DNA from 2 places in the Cupriavidus sp. 21MJTG02-4 genome. Region 1 is predicted to be linked to the other one. Evidence: predicted binding sites of a transcription regulator. Region 1 holds the regulator's gene; the other holds the start of a gene.
The links. The regulator HrcA, encoded in region 1, represses chaperone genes, less so after heat shock. The targets are predictions, from matches to a motif close to TTAGCACTCNNNNNNNNNGAGTGCTAA.
Positions count from the first base shown of each region.

Region 2: a site for HrcA is predicted at 5,569-5,595, ahead of groES (co-chaperone GroES). Genes of this name have one in related genera too.

Region 1 is NZ_JBYOJP010000008.1:270,478-278,043, forward strand. It holds gene AC3FKH_RS18365 (phospholipase A) at 1-355, shown strand, start outside; gene AC3FKH_RS18370 (thioredoxin family protein) at 352-777, opposite strand; gene grpE (nucleotide exchange factor GrpE) at 883-1,437, opposite strand; gene AC3FKH_RS18380 (hypothetical protein) at 1,709-1,873, shown strand; gene AC3FKH_RS18385 (RNA-binding S4 domain-containing protein) at 1,946-2,341, opposite strand; gene hemH (ferrochelatase) at 2,338-3,453, opposite strand; gene hrcA (heat-inducible transcriptional repressor HrcA) at 3,537-4,577, opposite strand; gene AC3FKH_RS18400 (NAD kinase) at 4,690-5,607, shown strand; gene recN (DNA repair protein RecN) at 5,672-7,399, shown strand; gene AC3FKH_RS18410 (hypothetical protein) at 7,468-7,566, shown strand, end outside.
Region 2 is NZ_JBYOJP010000005.1:329,083-336,648, forward strand. It holds gene AC3FKH_RS13190 (TadE/TadG family type IV pilus assembly protein) at 1-170, opposite strand, end outside; partial or broken gene AC3FKH_RS13195 (TCP-1/cpn60 chaperonin family protein) at 667-990, opposite strand; gene AC3FKH_RS13200 (TonB-dependent receptor) at 1,134-3,362, shown strand; gene groL (chaperonin GroEL) at 3,495-5,138, opposite strand; gene groES (co-chaperone GroES) at 5,185-5,475, opposite strand; gene AC3FKH_RS13215 (SDR family NAD(P)-dependent oxidoreductase) at 5,755-6,573, opposite strand; gene AC3FKH_RS13220 (MFS transporter) at 6,629-7,566, opposite strand, start outside.

The DNA of each region.
Region 1 (7,566 bases):
GCCGACGTTCTATTTCGGCGACCAGAACAACTGGCACTGGCGCGTCGCGCCCAAGCTCTACGCCTACCTGGAGAAGAACGACAACCCCGACATCGCGCATTACCGCGGCTACATGGACCTGGACCTGGCCTATGGCAAGGCCGATTCGTGGGAGTTTGCCGCCACGGTGCGCAAGGGCACGCGCAGCTGGTACGGCAGCGTCGACGCGCGCGTGACCTATCCGCTGGCGCGGCTCATACCGGGCACCGCCGGATACCTGATGGCCGGCTACTTCGCCGGCTATGGCGAAAGCCTGCTCGACTACAACCAGAAGGTGCCCTGGCAGTTCCGGCTGGGCTACGCGCTGTCGCGCTAGCCGGCGAGCGGCTTGCCTTCCGCCTTCAGGCGCGCGTTGGCCACCGCCGCGGCGAACTGGCCATGGCCGTGCCAGCCGGTTGCGCGGCCAAGCTTCTTGCCGTTCCGGAAGAACATGAAGACCGGAATGCCATGCAGGCCGAAACGCCGGCCGAGTTCCGGGTGCGCATAGACATTGGCATGCAGCCAGTGCAGGTCCAGGGCGCGGAGCGGCCCGGGGTTGGAGAGCATGGCTTGCTTCGCCATTTCGCAGTTGAAACAGTCCACGCCCCAGAAGAACACGCACACCAGCTTGTCGCCCGCCGCGGCGATGGCGGTATCGATCGAGGCCTCGTCCACCGCTTGCATGCCGAACGCGTCAAAGGCGCGATGGTCCAGGTGCGCCGCGGATGATGGCGTGGTACCGGGTGCTGCGTCGCTCATGGCTTGCCTCCGTGAATGGCAAGACGCCCCGGGGCCAGACTGGCGCCGGGGCGTCGAGGATGGTGTCGGCGGGAGCGACCGTTCAGCCGCACCCGCGATCCGTGCTTACTTGGGTGCCGAAACCGTTACCAGCGCCGGGCGGAGCACGCGGTCGGCGATCATATAGCCGCGTTGCAGCACCGTCACGACGGTGTTGGCGTCCTGCTCGGACGGCACCATCGAGATAGCCTGGTGGCGGTGCGGGTCGAACTTGTCGCCCACCGGGTTCAGTTCCACGATCTTGCCGCGCTCGAAGGCAGCGGCCAGCTGGCGCGCGGTCAGTTCGACGCCCTCGCGCAGCTTGGCGATATCGCCCGAACCGTCCGCCAGCGCGGCCTGCAGGCTGTCCATCACGGGCAGCAGGTTGTCGGCGAAATTCTCGATGGCGAACTTGTGCGCCTTGGACACGTCCTCCTGCGCCCGGCGGCGGATGTTCTCGCTTTCCGCCACGGAGCGCAAGTACATGTCGTAGTGCTCGCGCGCCTTGGCTTCCAGCGCGGCAAGCTGTGCCGCCACATCGTCCACGGCGGCAGTCTCCGGCGCGGCGGCCGCGGCGTTGATGGCCGCTTCGGCGGCGGACTCAGGCGTCGGGGTGGATGGCGTCTGCTTCTGTTCTTCCATGTCGATCCGTATCAATGCATTGTCGCGGCCGTCCGGTCAGGCCGCGGTGGGTAAATCGGCGTGTGTCCCGCTGATCTGGTGGCAACCCGACTTTTTTCAAGGGTGGTTGCAAAGAGACCCCGAAACACACCGTTACAAACGACCCCCTTGTGCAATTGAACGCTTATTGCTTTGTTGCACTGCACTCACTAACATTCTTATCAAGAAAAATGACAAAAATAACGGGGGTCTGGAGTTGGATCACATTTGTGCCTCTCCCGAAAGGTTGGCCATGCACAAGCTTCCCGTCGTGACGCTCTGCCTGCTTGCCGCGCTGTCATTCATGACAGTCTTCATCTGCCTGTCCGGGGCCCTGACCCCGCGCGATACGGAGTATGGCAGCGGCAAGGCCGTGTTCAAGCATTACCTCGTCCACTACATCGGCGTCAATCCGTAACACGCTGCTGCCTGACGTTGATCCTTCAACGCGGCCGTACCGGCGCTTGCCGGAACGGCCGCGTTGTCGCGTTCAGCGCCTGAAATCATCAATGCGCCGCCGGTCCTTTTTGGTGGGACGGCCCTGCAACTGCGACGACGGTTCCGGCTGGAAACGCCGCTGCTCGGCTTCGGTTTGACGACGGGCGTGGCTGGCCTCGGTTTCCGCATAGAGCGTCTGTGCCACCGGCGCCGGGCCGCGCGCCTGCGCAATGCCCTTCACCATCACTTCCCAGCGTTGCTGATGGGCTTCGAGCACGACCATGTCGCCCGGCCGGACTTCGCGGGAATTCTTGCATGGCTGGCCGTTGACCGTGACCTTGCCCCGCTCGACGGCCTCTGCCGCAAGCGAGCGGGTCTTGAAGAAGCGTGCGCACCAAAGCCATTTGTCGATACGCAGGCGCGCGTCGGGCTCGAAACTGACGTTCATGCTGCCGCTCCACGGGTCTGCGCGCGACTGCGGCGCGCTTCCAGTTCATGCGGATGCGGCACGTTCAGCGGCCAGCCCTGCAGGTGCTGCAAGGCGATCTCCGCCAGCGCCGCGATCCAGGCCTGGGCATCGTTCATGCATGGGATGAAGTGGAACTGCTTGCCGCCCGCCACCATGAACTCGGTCTGGCCTTCCATAGCAATCTCTTCCAGCGTCTCGATGCAGTCGGCGGGAAACCCCGGGCAGAAGACATCGACCCGGCCCGCACCGACCTTGCCCAGTTCCGCCAGCGTCGGCGCCGTATAGGGCTGGAGCCATTCGGCTTTGCCAAAACGAGACTGGAACGTCACTTGATATTGACCCGGCTGCAGGCCCAGCGCATCACCGAGGAGTCGCCCCGTCTTGAGGCATTCGCAATGATAGGGATCGCCCAGTTCCAGCGTCCGGCGCGGCACGCCGTGGAAGGACAGGATCAGCTTGTCGCCGTGCGCGAAATCCGGCATGCCATGCTGCGCCCAGTACGCGCCAACCTGCTGGTGCAGCGCCGAAATATAGGCGGGATGGTCATGGAAATGCTTCACGAAGCGAAGCTCGGGCTGGTTACGCCACAGGCCGAGCACGCGGAACACCTCGTCGAACGCCGTGGCCGTGGTGGTGCCGGAGTATTGCGGATACATCGGCAACACCAGCACCTGCTCCGTGCCCTGGCGGCGCAACGCCTCCAGCACGGATTCGACCGACGGATTGCCATAGCGCATCGCGCAGGCGACCGTGACCTCGTAGCCCTGCTGGTTGAGCAGGCGCTGCAGCGCATGCGCCTGGCGCTCGCTGTATACGAGCAGCGGCGACCCGGTCATATGCGCCTCGCGCAGCCAGATCGACTCGTACTTGAGGGCCGAGGCGCGCGAGCGCAGGGGCACGATCACCCCATGCAGCAGCGGCAGCCAGACCAGGCGCGGGATCTCGACCACGCGCGGATCGGAAAGGAACTCCTTCAGGTAGCGCCCCACCGCCTTCGGGGTCGGTGCGTCGGGCGTGCCCAGGTTGACCAGCAGGATGGCCGTGCGCGGCGCCTGGCCGTGCTGATAGACCGGTTCGGGAGAAAACGTCATGTCGCTTCCGATGTGGCCGGGCGGCAGGATGCCGCCCGGCTGTGGAAATGGGGACGCAGACTGTGTGACCCGCTGGACGGGCCCTAGTTCTGGCTCAGTGCGCTCGACAGCAGCCGTGCCGTGATGTCGACAATCGGGATGACCCGCTCATAGGCCATGCGGGTCGGGCCGATCACCCCCAGCGTGCCGACGATCTGGCCATCCACCTCGTACGGCGCGGTGATCACGGCCATGTCTTCGAGCGGCACCAGCTGGCTTTCGCCACCGATGAAAATCTGCACGCCCTGCGCATGGCTGGACACATCAAGCAACTGGAGCAGGCTGGTCTTGTGCTCGAACACGTCGAACAGCCGGCGCAGCTTGTCCATGCTCGACGACAGGTCTTCCACCTCCAGCAGCTTGCGCTCGCCGCTGATGTAGACGTGGTCGTCCTCTTCTTCCATGGCGCTGCTGCCTGCCTCGACCGCCGCCTGCATCAGTTGCGACATGTCGCGCCGCAGGTCGCGCAGTTCTACGCGCAGGTGGTCGCGCACGGCGTCGAAGCTCATGCCCGCGTAGTGCGCGTTGAAGAAGTTCGCCGCTTCGATGAGCTGCGCGGGGGTGTACGGCAGTTCCGTCTGGATGATCCGGTTCTGCACATCGCCCTCCGGGCTGACGATGATCAGCAGGATGCGCTTGTCCGAGAGCCGCATGAATTCGATCTGCCGGAACGACTGCGCGCGCCGCGGTGTCATGATCACGCCGGCAAAGTGCGAGAGATTGGACAAGGTCCGCGCGGCCGCCGTGATCACGCGCTGCGGGCCGAGCTGCTGCTGGCCGCCAAGCTGACCCTGGATCTGGCCCGCCAGCTCCGTCATTTCCATGCCGCCGCGTTCGATCGGCTTGACGGTCAGCATGGTATCGACGAACAGGCGATACCCGCGCGGCGTGGGGATCCGTCCCGCGGAAGTATGCGGGCTTGAGATAAAGCCCATTTCCTCCAGATCGGACATCACATTGCGGATGGTGGCCGGCGACAGGTCCAACCCGGAATACCGGGACAGGGTCCGGGAGCCGACCGGCTGCCCTTCGGCAATGTAGCGCTCAATCAGGGTCTTGAGCAGCGTTTTCGAACGTTCATCCATGATGCCCCGATTTTACGCAAGTTTTACCGCTTCGGGCGCCCGGGCGGCCCCCGCCACATGGCGCGTCCGCCCCATGCTGGCAACGGTCACGGCGGTATGGTCTAATCCCCGCATGTCTGCCCCCCCCAAAACCAGCGCCTTGCGCACCCCGTTCAAGACCGTGGCCCTCGTGGGCCGGTACTCGACTGCCGGCATCGAAGGCCCGCTGGAGGAGCTCGCGTCCTACATCCTGCGCAATGGCCAGGATGTGGTGTTCGAACGCGAGACCGCGCAGGCCACGGGGCTGACCGGCTATCCCGCACTGACTGCTGAGGAAATCGGCCGGGAGGCCGACGTCGCCGTGGTGCTGGGCGGCGACGGCACGCTGCTCGGGCTTGCCCGCCAGCTCGCCGGCCACAACGTGCCGCTGATCGGCGTCAACCACGGCCGGCTCGGCTTCATGACCGATATCCCGCTCGAAGACGTGCAGACGGTGCTGCCGGACATGCTCGAAGGCCGCTACGAGGCCGAGACCCGGCTGCTGCTGGAGTCGAGCGTCGTGCGCGACGACAGCCGCATCTTCTCGGCGCTGGCCCTGAACGACGTGGTGGTCAACCGTTCGGGCATTTCCGGCATGGTCGAACTGGCCGTGTCGGTGGACGGCAACTTCATGTACAACCAGCGTTCGGACGGCCTGATCGTGTCGACCGCCACCGGCTCGACCGCCTATGCGCTGTCCGCCGGCGGCCCTATCCTCCATCCGACGCTGTCAGGGCTGGTGCTGGTGCCGATCGCCCCGCACTCGCTGTCCAACCGGCCCATCGTGCTGCCGCAAGATGCCGAGGTGACCATCGAGGTCGCGACCGCGCGCGACGCCAGCGTCAACTTCGACATGCAGTCGCTCACGTCGCTGCTGCCGGGCGACCGCATCGTCGTGCGGCGCTCGAAAAAGACCATCCAGCTGCTGCACCCGGTGGGCTACAACTACTACGCCACGCTACGCAAGAAGCTGCACTGGCACGAGTACCCGACCGAGGACAACCGCCTCTGAGCGACTGAATCCGGCTCTATCCGGCTCAAACCGTCCGCACCGACCCAACCCTTTCACCGCCACGATGCTGCGCAGCCTGTCCATCCGCGATTTCGTCATCGTCGATACGCTCGACCTCGATTTCCAGTCCGGCTTCACTGTCTTCACCGGCGAAACCGGCGCCGGCAAATCGATCCTGATCGACGCGCTGGCGCTGGTGCTGGGCGAACGCGCCGATGCCGGCATCGTGCGCGAAGGCGCCACGCGCGCCAGCATCAGCGCCACCTTCTCGACGCACGCGGCCCTCGACGCGTGGCTCGACGAGCGTGAACTGGGCGGCGAGGACGACGGCGGCACGCGTACCGTGCTGCTGCGGCGCACGGTCGACGCCGGCGGCCGCAGCAAGGCCTTCATCAACGGCGCCGCCGCGACGCTGGCCCAGTTGCGCGAGGTCGGCGACCAGCTGGTCGATATCCATGGCCAGCATGCCCACCAGCTGCTGCTGCGCCCCGACGCCCAGCGCCTGCTGTTCGACGCCCATGCCGGGCTGACCCAGCAGGCCGGCGCGGTAGCCGAGTCCTGGCGCGCGTGGCGCGCCTGCGTGCGCCAGCGCGAGGCGGTCGAGCACCAGTCGCGCGAAATGCAGCTCGAACGCGAGCGGCTCGAATGGCAGGTCGGCGAACTCGACAAGCTCGCGCCGCAGCCCGGTGAATGGGAAGAGATCCAGGCGGAGTACAACCGCCTGTCCCACGCGGCGGGCCTGATCGACGGCAGCCGCGCCGCGCTCGATGCCCTGTCCGAAGCCGACGGCTCGGTCCTGTCGGCGCTCAATGCCGTCGTGCACCGCGTGCAGCAGCTTGCCGACGTCGACCCCGCCCTGCGCGACGTGCTCGCCGCGCTGGAGCCTGCCCAGGTACAGGCCGAGGAAGCCGCGCATTCGCTCATGCGCTATGTCGACCGCCTCGAACTCGACCCCGAACGGCTCGAAGCCGTCAGCGACCGCATGCAGGCGCTGCACGCCACGGCGCGCAAGTACCGCCTGCCGCCCGAGCAGCTCGCCGATGAGCTGCTGGCGCGCCGCCAGCAGCTCGACGACCTGCAGTCGGCGCAGGACATCAACAAGGTGCTCGCGCGCGAGGCGGCCGCCAAGGCGGCCTACCTGACGCTGGCCCAGCACCTGAGCCTGGCCCGCAAGGAAGCGGCCAAGGCCCTGTCCACCGCCGTCACCGACGCCATGCAAGGCCTGTCGATGGCGGGCGGCAGCTTCGTTGCCGCACTCAATCCACTGGAGGAAGGCCAGAGCTATGGCCTGGAGCAGGTCGAATTCCTGGTCGCCGGCCACGCCGGCGTCAGCGCCCGGCCGCTGGCCCGCGTCGCCTCCGGCGGCGAACTGGCCCGCATCAGCCTGGCGATCTCGGTCATCACCAGCGAAGCATCGCCCACGCCAACGCTGATCTTCGACGAAGTCGACACCGGCATTGGCGGCGCGGTGGCCGAAGTGGTCGGCCGGCGCCTCCAGGAACTCGGGCGCGCGCGCCAGGTCCTGTGCGTGACGCACCTGCCCCAGGTAGCCGCGCAGGCCGGGCAGCATCTGCTGGTCAGCAAGGAAACCACGGGCGACGGGTCCGTGTCGGTCACGCGCTCGCGCATCCGCGCGCTCGACGCCGCCGGCCGCGTGGTGGAAACCGCCCGCATGCTCGGCGGCGCGACGGTGACCGCCACCACGCTCCAGCACGCCGAGGAAATGCTCGCGCAAGGCGCGCGCGCGAGCGGCGGCAAGGAAGGCCGGCGCTCGCGGCGCAGCGCCGGCTGAACCGGCCAGCGCCCGAGGCCGCTGGCAATCGCCGTCGCCACCTATTCACGTATTCACAGGAGCAAACCATGACCCGCCCTCTGCCGTCCGCCGGTCGCCGGCGCGCCTTCGTGCCGGTGTTCGCCGCCGGGGCGTTCGCCATCGCGGCACTGCTGGCGCTGACCGGC
Region 2 (7,566 bases), on a different contig from region 1:
TGCGCCGCGGCCAATGCGCAACTATCCATGGCCGACTGCAGTTCCGTCTTGGCCACAAAAAGCCCGCCCAAGTCGATCACCAGCCCCGCCATGCCCAGCAGCACGGCAAGGGTCAGGCCCACAATCGGAAGAATGACCCCTCTTTCCTTCTTGTTGTCGTACCTGGACATATGGCTTCGCCCTTGGATATTCATGTGAGCACGATGGGGCGGATTGCGGGAACGGGTCCGAACGAGCATTGCCATCCGTCAGCGGCGCGAATGCGCATGCGCATGCGTGCAGACAACCCGTTAAATCTTCCCAAGCCCTACCGACGTACATGCATTCTTGGCGAGGCGTATGGCAATTGGTATCGATCCAATGGCGGAACGGGCCGACAGGCTGTCAGCCAGTAAGCGATCAAGAAATGAAACGCGGGAACCGGAAAGCAGGAGGCATTGCGGTCCCGAAGCTGTCCCGCAACCAGACCAGGCCGGGGCGACCGCCTCAATAGTGCCAGCGGATGCACTCGCGGTAGGGCTGCGGCGTATTGGCGCCCCCGCAGCTCCCGCCCGAACCACGCCGCGTGTTGCAGGTTTGATTCATACCTTTGGCGACAGGCACGGTCGCCAGCCATGCGCCGGCACAAGCAAAAACCCCCGCAAGCCTTCGCTTGCGGAGGTCTTTTCAGACAGCTTGCCGCCTCTCCCGGGCCGGCAGTCGGTCGGCGTGATTTACATCATGCCTTCCACCCTTCGGCGGCTCAGCAACGGCGCAGTCAGTGGTCAGCATCAGCGAAGCCACCGAAGCGGCGTTCTGCAGTGTGGTGCGGGTGACCTTGGTCGGGTCCAGCACGCCCATTTCCACCAGGTCGCCGTACTCGCCCGAAGCAGCGTTGTAGCCGTAGTTGCCCTTGCCTTCGATGACCTTGGCAACGACGACCGAAGCTTCTTCACCAGCGTTCAGCACGATCTGGCGCAGGGGCTCTTCCATGGCGCGCAGCACGGTTCGCCCGCGACACCAAAGTGTTCCCATAATCTACTTGATAACGCTTCTCATTTTCAATAGGATTTCAAAAAATTCAATGCTGCGCACAAGGAAGACGCCGCAAACAGCGCCCCCGACATCCAGCCACCAACTATGAAAGGTCTGACATGCCGGCTAAGGGTCGCCGTTTCAAAAGCGTTCGCAGTACTGCACCAGTCTGTCCAGTCATCGCCACCAGGCCGTTCGCGCCGTCGCAGGCGCTGATCGGGCTGTTGGCCACGGTCCATTTCCATACCGCGTGGGCACAGAGCGCATCCGCCGCCGACAGCCCTGTCGCGCCCGAGGCGCACACCCTGCCCCAGGTCACCGTCAGCGCCAGCAGCGACAAGGACGAGCCGCCTCCTCCCTATGCCGGCGGACAAGTCGCACGGGGCGGCCGGCTCGGCATGCTCGGGGACACCAGCGTCATGAAGGCGCCGTTCAACGTCACGAGCTATACGTCGGAGATGATCCGGAACCAGCAATCCGCCACGGTGGCGGATGCGCTGAGCAAGGACCCGTCCGTGCGCGCGACCGGGCTTTCCGGGGCCAATATCGACACCTTCTACATCCGCGGCTTTCCGATCGGCGAAGGCAATGCCGGCGAGATCGCCTTCAACGGGCTGTACGGGGTCGCGCCGACCTATCGCGTGTTCACCGACTACGCGGAGCGCATCGAGGTCCTGAAGGGACCGGCCGCGCTGCTGTACGGCATGTCGCCCAACAGCGGCGTGGGCGGTGTCATCAATATCGTGCCCAAGCGCGCCAACGAGGACCTGACCTCGTTCACCGCGAGCTATGCATCGGACTCGCAACTCGGCGGGCATCTCGATGTCGCGCGGCGCTTCGGCGAGGACAAGGAGTTCGGCATCCGCGTGAACGGCAGCTACTACCAGGGCGACACCACCGCCGACAACCAGTCGCGCAAGGCGCCGGTCGGCGCGGTCGCGCTCGACTACCGGGGCAAGCGCCTGCGTGCCTCGCTCGACGTGATTGCGCAGGAAGAGCGGATCGACGCCCCGGGGCGTCCCTTCATGGTCGCCAGCGGTGTTCCCGTGCCGCCGGCACCTGACGGGCGGCGCAATGTCACGCAGCCCTGGGAGTACTCCAAGAACCGCGAAGAGTCGGTTCTGTTCCATACCGAATACGAAATCACCGACGACCTGACCGCGTTCGCCAGCGCGGGCGGCGCGTGGAGCCGGGTCGACCGCGTGTTCGGCACCACGCCCGCCATCGTCAATACGCAGGGCGATACGCTCAGCACCCCCACGTACTACAAGTTCAAGGTCGATCGCTCGACCTTCGACGCGGGCCTGCGGGCACGCTTCGAGACCGGCCCGGTGCGCCACGCAGTCACCTTCCAGGCCAGCGCCTACTCCGACAGCCTCGATCGCGCCTTCACCAGCGGCACGCCGGTCTCTTCCAACATCTACAATCCCGTCACGCGACCCGCGCAGAATCTGCCGGCGCCAGCCCAGGTGCCCCGGCTGTCGGACAACGACCTGAGCGGACTGGCGCTCTCCGATACGCTGTCGTTCCTCGACGAGCGCGTCCTGCTGACGCTGGGCGCGCGCCAGCAGCGCGTCAAGTCGCGCAACTTCAACCAGACTACCGGCGCCGTGGCGGCGTCCTATGACGAGAGTGCGACCACGCCGATGGTCGGCCTCGTGGTGCAGCCTTCGCGCGGGTTCTCGGTCTACGCCAACTACATCCAGGGCCTGAGCAAGGGCGATATCGCGCCCCCCACCGCAAGCAATGCCGGCGAAACGTTTGCGCCCTACAAGGCCGGGCAATACGAGATCGGCACCAAGTTCGACTTCGGGCGCTTCACCACCACGCTCGCCGCGTTCCAGATTGCCAAGCCCGCCGGACAACTGGACGGCAATGTGTTCTCGATCAACGGCGAACAGCGCAACCGCGGCCTGGAGTTCAATGTCTTCGGCGAAGTGACGCCGCGCGTGCGTTTGCTGGGCGGCATTGCATGGATCGATGGCGAGATCACCAGGTCCGCCTCCGCCGCCGCGGTCGGCAAGACGGCCATCGGCGTGCCCGACGTGCAGGCCAACCTCGGCGCCGAGTGGGATCTGCCGTGGGTGGCTGGCCTCACGCTGACCGGCGCGGTGATCTATACGAGCAGCCAGTACGTGAACCAGGCCAACACCGCAAGCCTGCCGGCGTGGACCCGCTTCGACGTGGGTGCGCGCTATGCGACCAGGATCGGCGGCAAGGCAACCACGTTCCGCGCCAATATCCTCAATGTGTTCGATCGGGACTACTGGGCGGGCGTGACATCGTGGGGCGGATTCTCGCAGGCGGCACCGCGCACGGTGCTGCTCTCGGCAACGGTCGACTTCTGACCGTGCGCGGTCCGCAACCCGTTTCTGCCACGACTGCAAGAGCGATCCGCAAAAAACGAAAACCCCCGCAAGCTTTCACTCGCGGGGGTTTTCTCAGACAGCCTGCCCGTTAAGGCAGTCAGTCGGCACAAATTACATCATGCCTTCCATGCCGCCCATGCCGCCCATGCCGCCCGGCATTGCCGGAGCCGATTCTTCCTTCGGCGATTCGGCCACTGCGCAGTCCGTGGTCAGCATCAGCGAAGCCACCGAAGCGGCGTTCTGCAGTGCGGTGCGGGTGACCTTGGTCGGATCCAGCACGCCCATTTCCACCAGGTCGCCGTACTCGCCCGAAGCCGCGTTGTAGCCGTAGTTGCCCTTGCCTTCGATGACCTTGGCAACGACGACCGAAGCTTCTTCACCAGCGTTCAGCACGATCTGGCGCAGCGGCTCTTCCATGGCGCGCAGCACGATCTTGATACCGGCGTTCTGGTCCGGGTTTTCACCGGTCAGGGCCGAGATCGCAGCGCGGGCGCGCAGCAGGGCCACACCGCCGCCGGGGACGATGCCTTCTTCCACTGCTGCGCGGGTAGCGTGCAGGGCGTCTTCGACGCGGGCCTTCTTTTCCTTCATTTCGACTTCGGTGGCAGCGCCAACCTTGATCACGGCAACACCGCCGGCCAGCTTGGCCACGCGCTCTTGCAGCTTCTCACGGTCGTAGTCCGAGGTCGCTTCTTCGATCTGGGCGCGGATCTGCTTCACGCGGCCTTCGATCGCACCAGCGTCGCCGGCACCGTCGATGATGATGGTGTTTTCCTTGCCGATCTCGATGCGCTTGGCTTGGCCCAGGTCGTTCAGGGTCGCCTTTTCCAGCGTCAGGCCGATTTCTTCGGCGATGACGGTGCCGCCGGTCAGGATGGCGATGTCTTCCAGCATGGCCTTGCGGCGGTCGCCGAAGCCCGGAGCCTTGACGGCGGCGGTCTTCAGGATGCCACGGATGTTGTTCACCACCAGGGTCGCCAGGGCTTCGCCTTCGACGTCTTCAGCGATGATCAGCAGCGGGCGGCCAGCCTTGGCCACTTGCTCCAGCACCGGCAGCAGGTCGCGGATGTTCGAAACCTTCTTGTCGAACAGCAGCACGAACGGGCTGTCCAGCTGGACAACCTGCTTTTCCGGGTTGTTGATGAAGTACGGCGACAGGTAGCCGCGGTCGAACTGCATGCCTTCCACGACTTCCAGCTCGTCGGCCAGCGACTTGCCGTCTTCGACGGTGATCACGCCTTCCTTGCCGACCTTGTCCATGGCTTCGGCAATGCGCTCACCGATCGAGGTGTCGCTGTTGGCCGAGATCGCGCCAACCTGGGCGATTTCCTTGCTGGTGGTGGTCGGCTTGCTGACCTTCTTCAGCTCTTCCACGGCGGCGGCGACAGCCTTGTCGATGCCGCGCTTCAGGTCCATCGGGTTCATGCCGGCGGCGACGAACTTCATGCCTTCGCGCACGATCGACTGGGCCAGAACGGTAGCGGTGGTGGTACCGTCACCGGCGTTGTCGCTGGTCTTGGAAGCCACTTCCTTGACCATCTGGGCGCCCATGTTCTGCAGCTTGTCCTTCAGCTCGATTTCCTTGGCCACGGACACGCCGTCCTTGGTCACGGTCGGGCCGCCGAAGCTGCGCTCCAGCACCACGTTGCGGCCCTTCGGACCCAGCGTAACCTTCACTGCGTTGGCGAGGATGTTCACGCCTTCGACCATCTTGGCACGGGCGGCGTCGCCAAATACTACGTCTTTTGCTGCCATGTTCTGATTCTCCTAATTCGGTACGGTGCTAGTCGTCAACAAGTAATTACTTGTTCACCACGGCCATGATGTCTTCTTCGCGCATGACCAGCAGTTCCTGGCCATCGACCTTCACGCCCTGGCCGGCATACTTGCCGAACAGCACACGGTCACCCACCTTGACGTCCAGGGCAATGTTGTTGCCCTTGTCATCCTTCTTGCCCGGGCCGATGGCCAGCACTTCGCCTTGATCCGGCTTCTCGGCGGCGTTGTCGGGAATCACGATACCGGACGCGGTCTTGGTTTCGTTGTCCAGACGCTTCACGATCACACGGTCGTGCAAAGGACGCAGATTCATACGGGACTCCTAGATACAAAAGTGAGTTTTGATTCACAAGCGAGCCGCGATCAGGTTCGACGGCCGCGGAATTTCGGGTACCGCAGGAGGCTGTTAGCACTCACCCCCAGCGAGTGCTAATTATAGGGACGGGGTATGGCCATTTCAAGACAGGGAGTTGATGCGGGTTTTCCCTTGGTCCCGGCGCGACGCTGGTGCCGGGCGCCTGCTGCCTTCCTGTGCACGTCGCGCAAGTCCTCGTCGACGATGCGCAAGTCCACCAGCGGCCCTGGCGCCGCGTCAGATCACCGAACCACCGTTCGGGCTGACGACCTGCCCCACCAGGTAATGCTCGTCGCTGGCCAGGTGCAGCACCGTGGCGGCGTATTCCCCGGGCGTGCCGAAGCGTCCGGACGGACAGCCTTGCCACAGGCGGTTGCGGCCGTTCTCGCCGATGTGCGTCAGGTAGGCATTGAAGTCAGGCGTTGCCACGCCGCCGGGCGCCATCACATTGACGAAGATGTTGGCCCCCGCGACTTCCATGGCCACCGAACGGCTGAACGCGATGACGGCGCCCTTGGTGGCGCTGTAGTGCGGGCTGTGCGCACTCTTCGCCGAAGTGCCGGCGACCGAGGCGATGTTGACGATGCGTCCGTAGCGCTGCGGCTGCATCAGCCTGAGTGCCTCGCGCGTGCAGAAGAACACGCCATGCACGTTGACGCCCCAGTAGCGCATCCATTCCGCGTCGGTGATCTCGCTGGTGAACTGCAGCGTGTCGCGCGGCACGGGCGTCTGCATGTATGCGTAGAACTTGTTGCGGCGTTCCGTATCCACCGGCCGGTTCGGCACCAGTGCCGCATTGTTGACGAGCACGTGCACTGTGCCGAAGCGCTCCGCGGCGGCCGCGAACATGCCGGCCACCTGCTCGCTGGACGATACGTCGCAGCGGATCGGCAGGCAGTCACCGCCCACGGCCCTGACTGCGTCGCCGGCATCCGCCAGGGCGGCTTCGCTGACGTCGCAGAGCACCACCCGGGCACCCTCGCGCGCCAAAGTAACGGCAATCGCCTTGCCGAGTCCGGGGCCGACGCCCGTCACGAGCGCGACCTTGTCTTTCATTCGCATTTCAAACATCCGCGTGATGACGGGAAAGTCCCGTCGGGTTTCGATGGGATCAGGCCTCGTGGCACGGCCCGGCAGTCTCGTGACGGCGCAGTGCGCCCGCGGATACGGCCAGCAGCAGCGCGGCGGCACCGATCAGCAGCAGCACGGCCAGCAGGTCGAACGCCAGGTACAGGTTGCCAGTGCGCGTCTTGATCGTGCCGACGAGGACCGGGCTGAGCAGTGCCGCAACGCCGCCCAGGCTGCTGATGAAGGCGATGCCCGCGGGCGCCTGGACGGCGTCCAGGTAAGCCGGAGGAATGGTCCAGAACACCGGCAGCGCGGCGAGGCAGGCCGCCGCGCCGATGGTCATGCACAGCACCGATGGGACCATCGCGCCACGGGTCAATCCCATTGCCACAAAGCCGGCAGCCGCCACGAACATCGCACCGGCAACGTGCCAGCGCCGCTCCAGGCGCCGATCCGAACTGCGTGCGAGGAAGAACATCGCGCCAAGACCCAGGACATAGGGCAAGCTAGAGATCCAGCCGATGCGAGTGACCTGCGTTTCGCCGAATTCCTGGATCAGCGTTGGCATCCAGTAGGCAATGGTGTTCGTGCAGGCATAGATGGACAGGAACGCCAGGCCGATCACGTAGACGCGCGGATCCTTCAGCAGCGCCTTCAGACCGCCGTGCCGCGCTTCCTGCGAAGCGGCGAGGTCCGTCTTCAGCCACGCCTTCTCCTGCGCGCTGAGCCAGCGCACCTGGCCGGGACCATCAGGCAGCCAGCGGTACGCGACCAGGCCAAGCAGCATGGCGGGGATTCCTTCCACCACGAACAGCACCTGCCAGTCCCGCAGCCCCAACCAACCGTCGAGATGGGTCATGATCGCGCCGGCCAGCGGACCGCTGATCATGCCGGACAGGGTGCCCGACATCAGGAAGAGCGACGTGATCCTGCCCCGGCGGCTCGCCGGAAACCAGTAGGTCAGGTAGAGGATGACCCCGG